DNA from 3 places in the Klebsiella sp. PK18 genome. Region 1 is predicted to be linked to each of the others. Evidence: predicted binding sites of a transcription regulator. Region 1 holds the regulator's gene; each other region holds the start of a gene.

Region 1 (5,828 bases):
TGTTACGCGCCATCCGCCGCTATCTGACGAGCATCGCCGCCTGATTGGCTAAAATATGCCCGACCGCGCCGCAGAATGCCCGCGGTCGTTGGCGCAGCCGTTCGCCTGATGTATGATGGCGCGCTATCTGCGCCGGCTAGAGCCCGGCAGCTTGTTTCCCCGAAGTCACTCAGAATCATGGCAAAAGAACAAACGGACCGTACGACATTAGATTTGTTCGCAAACGAGCGTCGCCCGGGAAGACCGAAAACCAATCCGCTGTCGCGCGATGAACAACTGCGCATCAACAAACGTAACCAGCTGAAACGCGATAAGGTTCGCGGGCTGAAGCGCGTCGAGTTAAAACTCAACGCCGACGCGGTCGATGCGCTCAATGAACTGGCGGAAGCGCGTAATATGAGCCGCAGCGATCTCATTGAAGAGATGCTGATGACCCAATTGCGCGCCCTGCACAGCCAGGGAAAAGTCTAACTTTCCGCGAAAAATCCGCATTCGTGTAGCAGAGTGTGCAGTCGGGCGTGATTGCTGTTTCCGCGCCCTTGCCTGTTCTGCTATGATTGCCGTTATCTATGGGCATCGCGTCCCTACCACATCATTTAAGTTTCAAGAGGTTATTTTACTCATGGCAATCATCGGCATCTTTTTTGGCAGCGACACCGGCAACACCGAAAATATTGCAAAAATGATTCAAAAGCAGCTTGGTAAAGATGTTGCTGATGTTCACGACATTGCCAAAAGCAGCAAAGAAGACCTGGAAGCCCACGACATTCTGCTGCTCGGTATCCCGACCTGGTACTACGGCGAAGCGCAGTGTGACTGGGACGACTTCTTCCCGACGCTGGAAGAGATCGACTTCAATGGTAAACTGGTGGCGCTGTTCGGCTGTGGCGACCAGGAAGACTACGCAGAATACTTCTGCGACGCGCTGGGCACCATCCGCGACATCATTGAGCCGCGCGGCGCGACCATCGTCGGTCACTGGCCGACAGCCGGGTATCATTTTGAGGCCTCCAAAGGCCTGGCAGATGACGACCACTTCGTCGGCCTCGCCATTGATGAAGACCGCCAGCCGGAGCTGACCAACGAGCGCGTTGAGAAATGGGTGAAGCAGGTTGCCGAAGAGCTGCACCTCGAAGAAATCAAAAACGCCTGATGATTAAGCGGCGCAATCATTGAGTTGCGTCGCATTAATAGACAAAAGCAATCAAACTAATAGCTACAAGTTTTTAACTTTTAATCACATATCTGTACAATGTCCTCTGATTCTACGAGGCACGTGACGCAGTTTGTAGCTGGTGCCTCGTTTTTGACAGCAAACCAGGCCTGATGCTTGCAGTTTTCATTTACCAGTGGCAGTTCTATAATGAGACGCATTACGTCGGGTTAATTTCTGTATGACTTCCGTTGAAGGAAGTAGATCGTTTAGCAACAGGACAGATTCCGCATGACTGACAACAATACCGCATTAAAGAAGGCTGGCCTGAAAGTCACACTTCCTCGACTGAAAATCCTTGAAGTGCTGCAGGAACCGGATAACCATCATGTCAGTGCGGAAGACTTATATAAACGCCTGATCGACATGGGCGAAGAGATCGGTCTGGCGACCGTTTACCGCGTACTCAACCAGTTTGATGATGCCGGTATCGTGACTCGTCATAATTTTGAAGGCGGTAAATCCGTTTTCGAACTGACCCAGCAGCATCACCACGATCACCTGATTTGCCTCGACTGCGGCAAAGTGATCGAATTCAGCGATGACTCGATCGAATTACGCCAGCGTGAAATTGCCTCCCGCCACGGCATCCGCCTGACCAACCACAGTCTGTATCTGTACGGTCATTGTGCGGAAGGTGATTGCCGCGAGGACGAACACGCCCACGACGCGGTGGAAAAATAATTCCCCGCTTCGCTGAGACTGAAAAGCCAACCTGCCGGTTGGCTTTTTTATGGGCGCCTCTGCTGCCCTTACCGCTCTCGTCCCACAGGTGACCTTCCCGCGTCCCCGTTTTGTCCGGAGAGTTGATATGGAACTTCGCCAGCTACGCTATTTTGTGCGCATTGTTGAAACCGGCAGCATGGGGCGCGCCGCGCTTGATCTTAATATCGGCGTCTCGGCGCTCAGCCAGCAGATCGCACGCCTGGAAAACGAACTGGCCATTCGCCTGCTGCAGCGGACCTCCCGCGGGGTCACGCCCACCAGCGCGGGTCTCGCTTTCTACTCGCAGGCACAGCTGGCGCTGCGCCATGCCGATGATGCCATCCTCGCCGCCCGCGAGGCGCGCCTGTCAGGCCACGTTAGCGTCGGCATGGCCCCCAGCACCGCCTCCGTTCTCGGCGTCCCGTTCATCAATGCGATGCGCGAAAGCTATCCCGACGTGCGCCTGCATTTGGTGGAAAGCCTCTCCGGTAATCTGGAGCGGATGATCAACACCCGCCAGCTCGATTTAGCTATCGTTTTCCAGCAGGAAAAGATCCTGCGCTGGAGCGCCAGACCGGTGCTGGAAGAACGCCTGTTCCTGATTGGCACCCATGCGCTGTTGGCCCCCCTGCAGGAGGACCACATCTCCCCTGACCAGCTCACCTCCCTGCCGTTGATTATGCCAAGCCAGGGCCATGGCCATGGCCTGCGCGGCAGGCTGGAGGCAGTTTGCCAGCAGCATCATCTCAGCGTTGAGGTGGTGGCGGACATTGACGGTCTGGCCCTGCTGATGCAGGCCGTGCGCAGCGGACTGGGGGCCACCCTGCAGCCCGGGGCCGCCATCTCCCACCTCGACCATCAGGCGCTGAGGGTGATCGACGTCGTCAACCCGATACTCAGTCGCCCCAACTTTCTGGTCAGTCTGTCTGATGATGAACTCACTCCGGCAGGCCTTGCGGCTCGAGTGATACTCAGCAAAGTCATGCGCCAGCTGGTGGAGTCTGACCGCTGGCCGGGTGCTACCCTTTACGCTCACTAAACCCCTCTTTAGCATTACACCATAGCGCCTCACCGCTGTTACCACCTACATTCCCATTACAAATTTAACAATTAATTAAATTGTAATGGAGCCGATAATGGTGGATGTACTGGTGATTGGCGGCGGCAATGCCGCGCTATGCGCCGCCTTAACCGCCCGGGAGGCCGGCGCCTCGGTGCTGCTGCTGGAGGCGGCGCCGCGGGAGTGGCGCGGCGGCAACTCGCAGCACACGCGTAACCTGCGCTGTATGCACGATGCGCCGCAGGACGTGCTGGTCGACAGCTACCCGGAAGAAGAGTACTGGCAGGATCTGCTGCGCGTCACCGAGGGGAATACCAACGAAGCGCTGGCCCGACTGGTGATCCGCACCTCGTCACAATGCCGGGACTGGATGCGCCAGCACGGAGTTAACTTTCAGCCGCCGCTCTCCGGCGCCCTGCACGTGGCCCGCACCAACGCCTTTTTTATGGGCGGCGGCAAAGCGCTGGTCAATGCCTATTACCGCAGCGCGGAGCAAATGGGGGTGCAGATCCGCTACAACACACCGGTGCAGGCTCTCGAGCTGCGCAACGGCGAATTTGTCGCCGCGCTGGCGGGCGAGGAACGGATTGTGGCGAAAAGCTGCGTCCTCGCCGCCGGCGGATTTGAATCCAACCGCGAATGGCTGCGCGAGGCCTGGGGGCAAAATGACCGCGGTGAATGGCCCGCCGATAACTTTCTCATCCGCGGCACCCGCTTCAACCAGGGAGTGCTGCTCAAGTTTATGATCGACGCCGGGGCCGATATTATCGGCGATCCCTCGCAGTCCCACTGCGTCGCCATTGACGCCCGGGCGCCGCTCTACGATGGCGGGATCTGTACCCGCGTCGACTGCGTGTCGCTGGGGGTAGTGGTCAACCGCGATGCCGACCGTTTTTACGATGAAGGAGAAGATTTCTGGCCCAAACGCTATGCCATCTGGGGCCGGCTGGTCGCCCACCAGCCCGGGCAAATCGGCTACTCGATCATCGACAGCAAAGCCATCGGCCACTTTATGCCGCCCGTCTTTCCCGGCGCTCAGGCCAACACCCTTCCCGAGCTGGCCCGCCAGCTCGGCCTGGACAGCGAACGCTTTACGCAAACCATCGCCGACTATAATGCCGCCTGCGCGCCAGGCCAGTTCGATCATACCCGCCTGGATAACTGCGCCACCGCCGGCCTGACGCCGCCAAAGACCCACTGGGCGCGGCCTATCGATACGCCGCCTTACTACGGCTATGCCTTACGTCCGGGGATCACCTTCACCTACCTCGGGCTCTACGTCGACGACACCGCCGCCGTCCACTTCGCCGGTAAACCCAGCCGCAACCTGTTTGTCGCCGGGGAAATGATGGCTGGCAACGTGCTGGGCAAAGGCTATACCGCCGGCGTCGGGATGTCGATCGGCACCACCTTCGGCCGCATTGCCGGCCAGCAAGCCGCCCGGGCGGCACAGCAGGAGAAACACCATGAAGTCGCTTGAGAAGCTGATCATTGAGGCGCAGATCATCACCGAGCCGGAGGCGGAAGTGGAAAGGGTGATGCAGGTATGTAACGCCTGCCGCTACTGCGAAGGGTTTTGCGCCGTATTCCCGGCGATGACCCAGCGCCTGGCCTTTGGCAAAGCAGATATTAACTATCTGGCTAACCTGTGTCATAACTGCGGCGCCTGCCTGCACGCCTGTCAGTACGCGCCGCCGCACGAATTCGCGATTAACGTGCCGAAGGCGATGGCCGAAGTTCGGCTGGAAACTTATCAGCATTACGCCCAGCCCGCCGCCTTTGGCAGCCTGTACCGCCGGGCTGGCGTGACCACCGTACTGGCGCTGGTCGGCGGACTGATTTTCTTTCTGCTGCTGGCGATGGGGCTTAAAGGCTCGCTGCTTCACTCTCCTCTGGCCGGCGATTTCTATCAGATATTCCCGCATAACCTGCTGGCGTGGATGTTTGGCTCGGTCTTCGTGCTGGCCTTTGGCTTGCTGATGACCGGGGTGATCCGCTTCTGGCGCGAGATCTCCCCGGGCCAGCCGCACGCGGTTGATATCGCCAAGGCCTCACAGGATGCGTTGACGCTGAAATATCTCGATGGCGGGCATGGCAAAGGTTGCAACGAAGCCGATGACGCCTTCACCCTGCTGCGCCGCCGTTTCCACCACTTCACCTTCTACGGCTTTATGCTCTGCTTCGCCGCCACCGTGGTGGCCACGGGCTATCACTATTTCGCCGGCCAGGAAGCCCCCTACCCGTTCTTCAGCGTCCCCGTGATCCTCGGGACCCTTGGCGGCATCGGCCTGCTGGTGGGGCCGGCTGGCCTGCTGTGGCTAAACCTGCGCCGGTCGCCGTTGCACGGCGATGCACGACAAAAACCGATGGACCGCGGCTTTATCCTGCTACTGCTGCTGACCAGCTTCACCGGCCTGGCGCTGCTGGCGGGACGGGATACCTCATGGATGGGTATTTTGCTCGCTGTTCACCTCGGGGTGGTAATGGCCCTGTTCTTAACCCTTCCCTACGGAAAATTTGCCCACGGATTTTATCGCTGTGCGGCGCTACTCAAGTGGGCAATTGAGAAGCGGCGCGGAAAACAGGCGGCAGTCGCAGGCGACTAACCCGCTCCCTCTTACCTCTATAAAAACAAGATAAAGACAATGGAGAGCACACCCTATGACGCAACAATCCACGCGCGCCGGCACCGTCGGCGCTATCCTCCGCGTGACCAGCGGTAATTTTCTCGAACAGTTCGACTTTTTCCTGTTTGGCTTTTATGCCACCTATATCGCCCGCACCTTCTTTCCGGCGGAGAGCGAGTTCGCAGCGCTGATGCTGACCTTTGCGGTGTTTGGTTCGGGCTTC
Region 2 (5,828 bases), 2.1 Mb from region 1:
TCCGCGACTATCTGTGGAAAAACGCCCACCTGGTCTCCACCGTCGTCAGCGGCAAAGAAGAGGAAGGCGCCAAATTCCGCGACTACTTCGATCACCACGAGCCGATCGCCACCGTGCCCTCGCATCGCGCCCTGGCGATGTTCCGCGGTCGCAACGAAGGCGTGCTGCAGCTCTCTTTAAACGCCGATCCGCAGTTTGACGAGCCGCCGAAAGAGAGCCACGGCGAGCAAATTATTATCGACCACCTTGGCCTGCGCCTGAATAACGCCCCGGCGGACAGCTGGCGTAAAGGTGTCGTCAGCTGGACCTGGCGTATCAAAGTGCTGATGCACCTCGAAACCGAGCTGATGGGCACCGTGCGCGAGCGCGCGGAGGACGAAGCCATCAACGTCTTCGCCCGTAACCTGCACGACCTCCTGATGGCCGCGCCCGCCGGGCTGCGCGCCACCATGGGACTCGATCCGGGCCTGCGCACCGGGGTGAAAGTGGCCGTCGTCGACGCCACCGGTAAACTGGTCGCCACCGATACCATCTATCCCCATACCGGCCAGGCCGCCAAAGCGGCCGTCGTCGTCGCCGCGCTGTGTGAAAAGTACAATGTTGAGCTGGTGGCCATCGGCAATGGTACCGCCTCGCGTGAAACCGAGCGTTTCTTCCTCGACGTGCAGAAGCAGTTCCCGAAAGTCACCGCCCAGAAGGTGATCGTCAGCGAAGCCGGGGCTTCCGTTTACTCCGCCTCCGAGCTGGCGGCCCAGGAGTTCCCGGACCTCGACGTGTCGCTGCGCGGCGCGGTCTCCATCGCCCGCCGTCTGCAGGATCCCCTGGCCGAGCTGGTGAAAATCGACCCGAAATCGATTGGCGTCGGCCAGTATCAGCACGATGTCAGCCAGACCCAGCTGGCGCGTAAGCTGGACGCGGTGGTGGAAGACTGCGTGAACGCCGTCGGCGTTGACCTGAACACCGCCTCCGTTCCGCTGCTGACCCGCGTCGCCGGCCTGACCCGCATGATGGCGCAGAACATCGTTGCCTGGCGCGACGAGAACGGCCAGTTCCAGAATCGCCAGCAGTTGCTGAAGGTCAGCCGTCTGGGGCCGAAAGCCTTTGAACAGTGCGCCGGCTTCCTGCGTATCAACCACGGCGACAACCCGCTGGATGCCTCCACCGTGCACCCGGAAGCCTATCCGGTGGTCGAGCGCATTCTGGCCGCCACCCAACAGGCGCTGAAAGATCTGATGGGCAACAGCAGCGAACTGCGTCATCTGAAGGCTGCGGATTTCACCGATGAGAAGTTCGGCGTTCCGACCGTCACCGACATTATCAAAGAGCTGGAAAAACCGGGCCGCGATCCGCGTCCGGAGTTTAAGACGGCGAAGTTCGCCGACGGCGTAGAGACCATGAACGATCTACTGCCGGGGATGATCCTGGAAGGCGCCGTCACCAACGTCACCAATTTCGGCGCGTTTGTCGATATCGGCGTCCATCAGGATGGACTGGTACACATTTCGTCGCTTTCTGACCGGTTTGTTGAAGATCCGCACACCGTGGTGAAAGCGGGCGACATCGTGAAGGTCAAGGTCATGGAAGTCGATCTGCCGCGTAAACGTATCGCCCTGACCATGCGTCTCGACGAGCAGCCAGGCGACAGCAACGCCCGCCGCGGCGGCGGTCAGGATCGCCCCCAGGGTAACCGCCCGGCCGCGAAGGCCGCCAAACCCCGCGGTCGCGAGGCACAGCCTGCCGGTAACAGCGCAATGATGGATGCCCTCGCTGCGGCGATGGGTAAAAAACGCTAATCTCTCCCTGCCCCTTTTCAGGGGCAGTTTTCATTTTTCATCCCCTGGCGATACGGCCGCCATTACGCGCAAAACGGGTTCAGTCATTTCTGATAACCTGCATTAATTCCGTTAAGGAAAGGTCGCGAAATTATTATTTTCATTTCGTTAACTTAAGAAACCTTAATTAAACATTAGATCGCCGAAATAATATTTTGCGCCTATTTGATCACCGACTGGATTTTGCGGCATATCAATAAAAAGGTGATTTTCGCTATAAAAATAGCGCGAAGCGCATCATATGTATTGATGATAAAAACCATTCTCATTATCATCACTTTCAGAACGTTTTTTCCTTTTTCGTTGGCTACGGTCCCCGGCGCAGCTGCCTCCAGGCGTCCGGAAAATTCTTCTTCGGTTATCGATAGACAAGTAGGCCCTATGCAATTCACACCTGATAGTGCGTGGAAAATTACCGGATTCTCCCGCGATATTAGCCCAGCATACCGTCAGAAATTACTCTCCCTCGGCATGCTGCCCGGTTCCTCTTTTCATGTGGTTCGCGTAGCGCCGCTCGGCGATCCTGTTCATATTGAAACCCGACGCGTCAGTCTGGTATTACGCAAAAAAGATCTCGCCTTAATCGAACTGGAAGCGGTTGCACAATAACGGCTGGCCCGGCACAAGAGTCTGAAATATGAAAAAATTAACCGTTGGTTTAATTGGTAATCCTAATTCTGGCAAGACCACCTTATTTAATCAGCTGACCGGCGCCCGCCAGCGCGTAGGCAACTGGGCCGGGGTCACCGTTGAGCGTAAAGAGGGCGTTTTCGCCACCACTGACCATCAGGTCACGCTGGTCGACCTCCCGGGGACCTACTCCCTGACCACCATCTCTTCGCAGACCTCGCTGGACGAGCAGATTGCCTGCCACTACATCCTGAGCGGCGACGCCGACATGCTGATTAACGTGGTTGATGCCTCCAACCTTGAGCGAAACCTCTATCTGACGCTGCAGCTGCTCGAGCTGGGGATCCCCTGCGTCGTCGCGCTGAACATGCTGGATATCGCCGAAAAGCAGCAGGTGCGTATCGATATCGACGCCCTCGCCGCCCGTCTCGGCTGCCCGGTCATTCCGCTGGTCTCAACCCGCGGACGCGGAATCGAAGCGCTGAAGATTGCCCTCGACCGTCATCAGGCGAACAGCGATATTGAGCTGGTTCACTATCCGCAGCCGCTGCTGCGCGAAGCTGACCTGCTGGCGCAGCAAATGTCAGCGCAGATCCCGACCCGGCAGCGGCGCTGGCTGGGTCTGCAGATGCTGGAGGGCGATATCTACAGCCGGGCCTATGCCGGCGACGCCGCCGATAAACTGGATATTGCTCTGGCGAATCTCAGCGACGAGATCGACGACCCGGCGTTGCATATCGCAGACGCACGCTATCAGACCATCGCCGCCATTTGCGACGCCGTCAGCAACACCCTGACCGCCGAGCCGAGCCGCTTCACCGCGGCGATGGACAAAGTGATCCTCAACCGCTTCCTCGGGTTGCCGATTTTTCTCTTTGTCATGTACCTGATGTTCCTGCTGGCGATAAACATCGGCGGCGCGCTGCAGCCGATTTTTGATGCCGGTTCGGTCGCGGTCTTTATTCACGGTATTCAATGGCTGGGCTACACCCTGCACTTCCCGGACTGGCTGACCGTGTTCCTCGCCCAGGGGATCGGCGGCGGTATCAACACCGTGCTGCCGCTGGTGCCGCAGATCGGCATGATGTATCTGTTCCTCTCCTTCCTTGAGGACTCCGGCTACATGGCGCGCGCCGCCTTTGTCATGGACCGCCTGATGCAAGCCCTCGGCCTGCCGGGGAAATCCTTTGTCCCGTTGATTGTCGGTTTCGGCTGCAACGTGCCGTCGGTGATGGGCGCCCGTACCCTTGACGCGCCGCGCGAGCGTCTGATGACCATTATGATGGCGCCGTTTATGTCCTGCGGCGCGCGGCTGGCGATCTTCGCCGTCTTCGCAGCCGCGTTCTTTGGTCAGAACGGTGCGCTGGCGGTCTTCTCGCTCTACGTACTGGGCATTGTGATGGCCATTCTCACCGGCCTGATGCTGAAGCACACCATTATGCGTGGCGAAGCCTCGCCATTCGTGATGGAGCTGCCGGTGTACCACGTCCCGCACATCAAGAGCCTGATTATCCAGACCTGGCAGCGCCTGAAAGGCTTTGTGCTGCGCGCCGGGAAGGTGATCGTCATTGTCAGCATCTTCCTCAGCGCGCTGAACAGCTTCTCGCTGAGCGGTAAGGTCGTCGACAACATCAACGACTCCGCGCTGGCCTCGGTGAGCCGGGTCATTACGCCGGTGTTTAAACCGATCGGCGTGCATGAAGATAACTGGCAGGCCACCGTCGGCCTGTTTACCGGCGCGATGGCGAAGGAGGTGGTGGTCGGTACGCTGAACACCCTCTATACCGCCGAAGATATCCAGAATGAGGAATTCAATCCGCAGACCTTCAGCCTCGGCGAAGAACTGCTCGCCGCCGTCGACGAAACATGGCAGGGACTGAAAGACACCTTCAGCCTCAGCGTCCTGGCCAACCCCATCGAAGCCAGCAAAGGCGATGGCGAGATGGCCACCGGCGCCATGGGCGTGATGGGCAGTAAATTTGGCAGCGCGGCGGCGGCATACAGCTACCTGATCTTCGTTCTGCTCTATATCCCCTGCATCTCGGTGATGGGCGCCATCGCCCGCGAATCGAGCCGCGGCTGGATGACCTTCTCCATCCTGTGGGGGCTGAATATCGCCTATTCGCTCTCGACGCTCTATTACCAGACCGTCAGCTTTAGCGACCATCCGCGCTACAGCCTGGTGTGTATCCTGGCAGTGGTGTTGTTCAACGTGGTGCTCTTCGGCCTGCTGCGCCGGGCGCGCAGCCGGGTGGACGTCTCGCTGCTGGCCACCCGAAAAACGCCGGCCTCCTGCTGTTCCAGCCCGGCTGGCGATTGCCACTAAGGAGGGTCTGTGGCGTCGTTAATGGAAGTCCGCGATATGCTGGCCCTGCAGGGTCGTATGGAGGCGAAACAGCTCAGCGCCCGCCTGCGGACGCCTCAGCCGCTGATTGACGCGATGCTGGAACGGATGGAAGCCATGGGTAAGGTGGTACGGATCAGCGAAACGAGCGAGGGCTGTCTCTCAGGCAGCTGTAAAAGCTGTCCTGAAGGGAAAGCGGCGTGCCAGCAGGAGTGGTGGGCGCTGCGATGAAAAGAGTCAGGCCAGATCGCGCAGCGGGTAAAACGAGTAAGACAGCAGTGAAAAACGGGCCAACAGGCCCGTTTTTTATGACTGGATTATTTATAAACGTCAGCGTTAGCGTGTACGGTTTTTTCGTTTTTCTGCCCGGCAATCACCACAAAGTATTTCCCACCCAGCTCATCGGCTTTTTTAGACAGATCGCGTCGGGCGTCCATCGGTGACGTCGTCCTGGAGGTCGTGATGCTGCCGACCTTGGTCAAATTCATCTTCGCCACGTCTTCTTTTTGGATCTCTTTCGCGGCAAATGCGCCAAAAGACAGGGTGCCAATCACCAGAGATGCAACCATTCCTGTAACAAGTTTCATAGCCTCTACTCTCCATAAGGTTGTTATTGTAGGTCACGGTGGCGGAATGAAATAATCAACCACCGTAACAACCTAAGTATTGCTAGGAATGGCCCATTTACCATGGCGCGGCAAAAAAAATTACCCCAGCCGCGTTTTCAACGCCAGCAGCGGCTCGCAGAAGGCCGCGGGATGGGAAACAAACGGCGCATGCGCCGCCTTATCGAAGAGGATTGACTCGCTTTCCGGCCACAGCTTATCCAGCAGCGGGACAATCTTGCGCGGCACCAGTCCGTCCAGCCGGCCATACAGCCGCAGAAACGGTATCGGCAACCCAACCAGCGCCTGGCGCAGATCGACGGTTCTGAGGATCTCCAGTCCGCCGTTCAGCGCCTCGGCGGAAGGCATCGGCAGCGAGAGCACCGCCTGCTTTAACGCCCGCGCATCCTGACGCGC
Region 3 (5,828 bases), 1.6 Mb from region 1:
ATCGCCGATATAAACATTTTGCTCGGTAAGCCCGGTGGTGGAGAGGTTTTCGCCGAACGCCGGCGCGCAGAAGCGCTCGGCCTGCTGGGGGAATTCACGCATCCAGTCGGCATAGTGTTCGCGCGGATAGTGGCACAGCGCGCGGTCCGGCCCGCCGTGTATTTTCTTCTCCGCCTGCTCATCCCCATCGAGGCCGAGATCGCCGAGCTGCAATTCGCCATCGACCTGGATTTTGCCGATCGCGCTGGGGCGACTGCCCGCGTAGTCCCTGATTTTGCCGACAAAGACATTCACCGGATAATGCATGGCTGCTCTCCTTGCTACAGATATAAAAAAAGCGAGTCATCAGACTCGCTTCTCTCTTAGCGCAATGCAACCTTATTTTTTAGCGGCAAAACGCGCTGCAGCTTCGTCCCAGTTCACTACGTCCCAGAAGGCTTTGATGTAGTCCGGACGACGGTTCTGGAATTTCAGGTAATAAGCGTGTTCCCACACGTCCAGACCCAGGATCGGGAAGCCGGAAGCGCCGGAAATGGCTTCGCCCATCAGCGGGGAATCCTGGTTGGCGGTGGAGACAACGGCCAGTTTGTCACCTTTCAGGACCAGCCACGCCCAGCCGGAGCCGAAACGGGTCGCAGCGGCTTTTTCGAATTCCGCTTTGAAATTGTCTACAGAGCCGAAATCGCGCTCGATAGCCGCTTTCAGGTCGCCCTGCAGGGTGGTGCCGGTTTTCAGGCCTTTCCAGAACAGGCTGTGGTTAGCGTGGCCGCCCGCGTTGTTACGCAGTACGGTCTTTTTGTCAGCCGGCAGCTGATCCAGCTTGGTGATCAGCTCTTCAGCGGACAGGTTAGCGAACTCCGGCAGGCTTTCCAGCGCGGCGTTGGCATTGTTCACGTAGGTCTGATGGTGTTTAGTGTGATGGATCTCCATCGTCTGCTTGTCGAAGTGCGGTTCCAGAGCATCGTAAGCGTACGGCAGGGATGGCAGGGTATAGCTCATAATCATCTCCATTATTGTCGAGCGGCTCAAGTGTTAACGCCGCGTAAGCAGTTTGTCCATTATAGTTAATTAAATGGTATTGAAAATGCTTATCAATGCCGTATTTTTCATATGGATATAACCAGAAGAAATACCCGTCATTTTGTGATGTAGAACAACTAATTAAGCCCATGGTTGCCAGGGTTCGCCATCCTGTGGCAACGGCTTGAAGGCGGCCAAAGCGGCTAATTTTTACACTCATCACATCGGAAGCCGCCGTCTCCGATAAAAAAAGATGAGGATAAAATCAATGAACCACGCGATTACGATGGGTATTTTTTGGCATTTGATAGGGGCCGCCAGTGCCGCCTGTTTCTATGCCCCGTTCAAAAAAGTAAAACACTGGTCGTGGGAAACCATGTGGTCGGTTGGAGGGATCGTCTCCTGGCTGATCCTGCCCTGGGCCATCAGCGCCACGCTGTTACCCGATTTCTGGGCCTACTACCGCTCCTTTAACGCCTCCACGCTGCTGCCGGTCTTTCTGTTCGGCGCCATGTGGGGCATCGGTAATATCAACTATGGCCTGACCATGCGCTATCTCGGCATGTCGATGGGAATAGGCATCGCCATTGGCATCACGCTGATTGTCGGCACGCTGATGACGCCGATTATTAACGGTCAGTTTGCAGTGCTGATGCACACCCAGGGCGGTCAAATGACGCTGCTCGGCGTGCTGGTGGCGGTAGTTGGCGTCGGCATCGTCACCCGCGCGGGCCAGCTGAAAGAGCGCAAAATGGGCATCAAAGCCGAAGAGTTCAATCTGAAGAAAGGGCTTCTGCTGGCGGTGATGTGCGGCATCTTCTCGGCAGGGATGTCGTTCGCGATGAACGCCGCCAAACCGATGCATGACGCCGCCGCAGCGCTCGGCGTCGACCCGCTGTACGCGGCGCTGCCAAGCTACGTAGTCATTATGGGCGGCGGGGCGCTGGTCAACCTCGGCTTCTGCTTTATTCGTCTGGCGAAAGTGAAGAGTCTGTCAGTCAAAGCCGATTTTTCGCTGGCTAAACCGCTCATCATCAGCAACCTGTTGCTCTCCGCCCTCGGCGGCCTGATGTGGTATCTCCAGTTCTTCTTCTATGCCTGGGGCCATGCCAGCATTCCGGCGCAGTATGACTATATGAGCTGGATGCTGCACATGAGTTTCTACGTGCTGTGTGGCGGTCTGGTGGGTCTGGTGCTGAAGGAGTGGAACAACGCCGGTCGTCGTCCGGTGAGCGTCCTGAGCCTCGGCTGCGTGGTGATCATCATCGCCGCCAATATCGTCGGTCTGGGAATGGCCAGTTAACCACCGGGTCATAAGCCAGACAACGACGGTCTTCAGGCGGCGGCGCGACTGCGCTGCCGCCACTGCCCCGGCGACATGCCGATTTCCCGGCTAAAAACCACCGAAAAGTAGTTACTGTCCTCAAAGCCGCACTGCATGGCGATATCGCCGATTAAGCGCTCGGTATGCTGCAGCAGATACTGCGCATGGCAGATCCGCAGCTGGCGTAAATAGTGATTGATGGTCATCCCGGTTTGCTGGCGAAACTGCTGGCGAAGCGCCCGCTCGCTGCCGCCCTCCTGCTCGCAGAAACGCTCCAGAACAAAGGGGCGGCTGAGGCTGGCCGCCAGCGCGGCCAGCAGTTTGTCCAGCAGCGCTTCGCGCTGCGTCGCCGCGGGATCATCCGTCGCGTAGCGATGGCGCTGCAACGTCAGCGCCAGCTGCGCAAAAAGCAGTTCGGCCATCGCATTTCCCTGCGCGTCGCGCCGGGCGCACTCATGCTCAAGCTGGCTAATCACCTGGCGCGCCTGCGCCATACCTGTGCTGCCCATGCGCCAGTGGGGCTTCCACGGCGTGCCAAAGAGGCCAGGGATCGTCCCCGCCCAGTCAAAATTGAGCTGCAGCCGCTCCGGGCAATAGATGATGTTCTGCAGGACTAAATCATTAACCGAAGCATAGGAGTGTTTATCTTCGGCGCGAATATAGAACAGATCGCCGCGGGTAATGCGCCAGGGGCGATCGTTAAGGACGTGCAGCCCGTTGCCGCGCCACACCAGCACCAGCTCGCAGAACTCGTGGGTATGCTCGGCAAAAACATTTTGCGGGTAGCGGTCAGCCACCGCCACTGCCTGCGTGGCGGAAGGGAAAAACTCCTCTTTACGTAGAATCAGACCGGCCACGGCTCACACTCCAAACGCGGATAAGGGCGCATTATTCGCGTTTTTAGCCCGCAATACGTTGACTCTTCTCGCGTTACTGAAGAATGGCGTCGCGGCCCTGGCGGATATCGCGTGGCGACCAGTCAAATTCGCGGCGAAAAAGCGTCGAAAAGTGGTTACTGTCGCCGAAGCCGCAGCGAAAAGCGATATCAGTCACGCTTTCATCGCTGTGGCGCAGCAGATGCCGGGCCTTCATCAGGCGCACCCGATTAAGATAGCGCTGCGGCGTCAGGCCGGTCTGCTGCTTCAGCTGGCGGTGCAGGGTACGCAGCGACAGCGAAAACTGCGCCGCCACCTCCTCCCAGCAGATCTCCTGGGCAAAATGATCTTCCAGCCAGGCCAGCAGCTGATTCAGCCGCGCATCATTGTTGGTAGCCTCTTCCGCAAGACTGCTTTTACGCAACAGCACCAGCAGCTGCATAAACAGGATCTCACGGCTGGCGACGGCATGGGTATCCGTTTCGCTCCCCATGGCCTCCATCTGCGCCACGATATGCCGAATCTGCTGCAGGACCGTCTGGTTCACCCGCCAGTGCGATGGGTAGTTCCCCTCCTGCTCCTGGGGCAGCAGTTGGCTGACCCCGGCGAGAAAACGAAACGCATCCGGCGCGCGATAGAGCACGTTGGTCAGACACAGGTTATCCGTATGCTCGTACAGATGCCGGTCGTGATCGCGAATAAAGCAGACCGAACCGCCGCCGATGGTATAGGGCTGACCATTGAAGACGTGAATACCCGTGCCCTGCTCCACGATGACAATTTCATGGAAATCATGGTGATGTTCCGGAAAGGCCGACTGAGGGAGGCGGGGTTCAATAGCCACCGTCGAGATCCCGGCCTTAAAGAAATCCGTACTGTGCAATATGGTCATGATGCCACCCTCGTAATGAGAAAAATTATCAGTCACCGGCTGATAGTAATGAAGGGTTGGCTATCCGGCCTTCAATTTTTGACCGCGAAATTCGTAAATCCTGCCGCTTTTTCAAGAATCAGCCGGAAAGATGCGGAACTGCGGAGGCCATCACATCCCCCTCGCCACCCCCTAAAACCGCAAACTGTGATGTCCCTCACGGTCACCTTTGCTTTCTTGCCAGCGGCCAGTTTTGGCTGTCCGTAGCGAGAAGGTGTCAGTAAACGGCCTTTTTTAGACTGCGGACAATGATTTTAAGAAGGATCGTTTCATGAGTATTCGTCATTGTGTCGCTGTCGATTTAGGCGCCTCCAGCGGGCGGGTGATGCTCGCCAGCTATCAGCCCGGGCCGCGCGCCCTGACGCTGCGCGAAATTCATCGCTTCACCAACAGCCTGCAGAAAGTAGACGGCTTCGACTGCTGGGATGTAGATAGCCTGGAAGGCGAGATCCGCCGCGGGCTGGAGAAAGTGTGTGAGCAGGGCATTCTAATAGACAGTATCGGCATCGATACCTGGGGGGTAGATTATGTCCTGCTGGATAAGCAGGGCCAGCGCGTCGGGCTGCCGATTTCCTATCGTGACGACCGCACCCAGGGCCTGCTGCGTCACGCTGAAGCGCAGCTGGGCCGGGCGGAAATCTATCGCCGCAGCGGCATTCAGTTTTTGCCGTTTAACACGCTTTATCAGCTGCGCGCTCTGGTGGAGCAGCAGCCGGAGCTGGTCAGTCAGGCTGCCCATGCCCTGCTGATCCCCGACTATTTCAGCTTCCGCCTGACCGGCAATCTGAACTGGGAATATACCAACGCCACCACCACCCAGCTGGTCAATATTAACAGCGATAGCTGGGATGAGACGCTGCTGAACTGGACCGGCGCGCCGTTGGCGTGGTTCGGAAAGCCGACCCACCCCGGCAATGTGATAGGCCACTGGATCTGCCCGCAGGGTAACCGAATTCCGGTAGTCGCTGTCGCCAGCCACGACACCGCCAGCGCGGTGATCGCCTCCCCGCTGGCCGACCGCCATGCCGCCTATCTCTCCTCCGGCACCTGGTCGCTGATGGGGTTTGAAAGCCTGACGCCGTACACCTGCGACGCGGCGCTGCAGGCCAATATCACCAACGAAGGCGGAGCCGAAGGCCGCTATCGGGTGCTGAAAAATATCATGGGCCTGTGGCTGCTGCAGCGGGTGCTAAAAGAGCAAAACGTCAGCGACCTGCAGGGGCTGATCGCCCGCACCGCCGCGCTACCGGCGTGCCGCTTCATAATTGACTGCAACGATGACCGCTTTATCAACCCGGCCAGTATGAGCGCCGAGATCCAGGCCGCCTGTCGCGACGCCGGGCAGCCGGTTCCTGAAAGCGATGCCGAACTGGCGCGCTGCATTTTCGACAGCCTGGCGCTGCTCTACGCCCGGGTGCTTAACGAGCTGGCGGCGCTGCGCGGCCAGCCCTTCAGCCAGCTGCATATCGTCGGCGGCGGCTGCCAGAACGCGCTGCTTAACCAGCTGTGCGCTGACGCCTGCGGGATCGCCGTCGTGGCCGGCCCGATAGAAGCCTCCACCCTCGGCAATATCGGCATCCAGTTAATGACCCTCGACGAGCTGGCCAATGTCGATGAGTTTCGTCAAGTGGTGCGCGACAACGCGGCGCTCACCGCTTTTACCCCCAATCCTGATAGT

What was found. Region 1 encodes Fur, which represses iron uptake genes when iron is present. Its sites were predicted from a motif close to ATAATAATGAGAACNACTATCAA; they were not measured.
Region 2: the regulator Fur is predicted to act here: its motif matches at 2,085-2,107, upstream of feoA (ferrous iron transporter A).
Region 3: the regulator Fur is predicted to act here: its motif matches at 1,073-1,095, upstream of sodA (superoxide dismutase [Mn]).

What each region holds. Positions count from the first base shown of each region.
Region 1 covers NZ_CM173493.1:3,898,688-3,904,515, forward strand. The annotation lists gene ybfF (esterase) at 1-44, shown strand, start outside; gene ybfE (LexA regulated protein) at 178-471, shown strand; gene fldA (flavodoxin FldA) at 623-1,153, shown strand; gene fur (ferric iron uptake transcriptional regulator) at 1,445-1,897, shown strand; gene tcuR (tricarballylate utilization LysR family transcriptional regulator TcuR) at 2,025-2,957, shown strand; gene tcuA (FAD-dependent tricarballylate dehydrogenase TcuA) at 3,055-4,458, shown strand; gene tcuB (tricarballylate utilization 4Fe-4S protein TcuB) at 4,445-5,584, shown strand; gene tcuC (MFS transporter) at 5,640-5,828, shown strand, end outside.
Region 2 covers NZ_CM173493.1:378,536-384,363, reverse strand. The annotation lists gene AC3EMD_RS01770 (Tex family protein) at 1-1,793, shown strand, start outside; gene feoA (ferrous iron transporter A) at 2,214-2,441, shown strand; gene feoB (Fe(2+) transporter permease subunit FeoB) at 2,470-4,788, shown strand; gene feoC ([Fe-S]-dependent transcriptional repressor FeoC) at 4,798-5,037, shown strand; gene AC3EMD_RS01750 (YdgH/BhsA/McbA-like domain containing protein) at 5,124-5,393, opposite strand; gene bioH (pimeloyl-ACP methyl ester esterase BioH) at 5,514-5,828, opposite strand, start outside.
Region 3 covers NZ_CM173493.1:5,503,349-5,509,176, forward strand. The annotation lists gene yiiM (6-hydroxyaminopurine reductase) at 1-306, opposite strand, end outside; gene sodA (superoxide dismutase [Mn]) at 379-999, opposite strand; gene rhaT (L-rhamnose/proton symporter RhaT) at 1,289-2,323, shown strand; gene rhaR (HTH-type transcriptional activator RhaR) at 2,356-3,201, opposite strand; gene rhaS (HTH-type transcriptional activator RhaS) at 3,275-4,111, opposite strand; gene rhaB (rhamnulokinase) at 4,422-5,828, shown strand, end outside.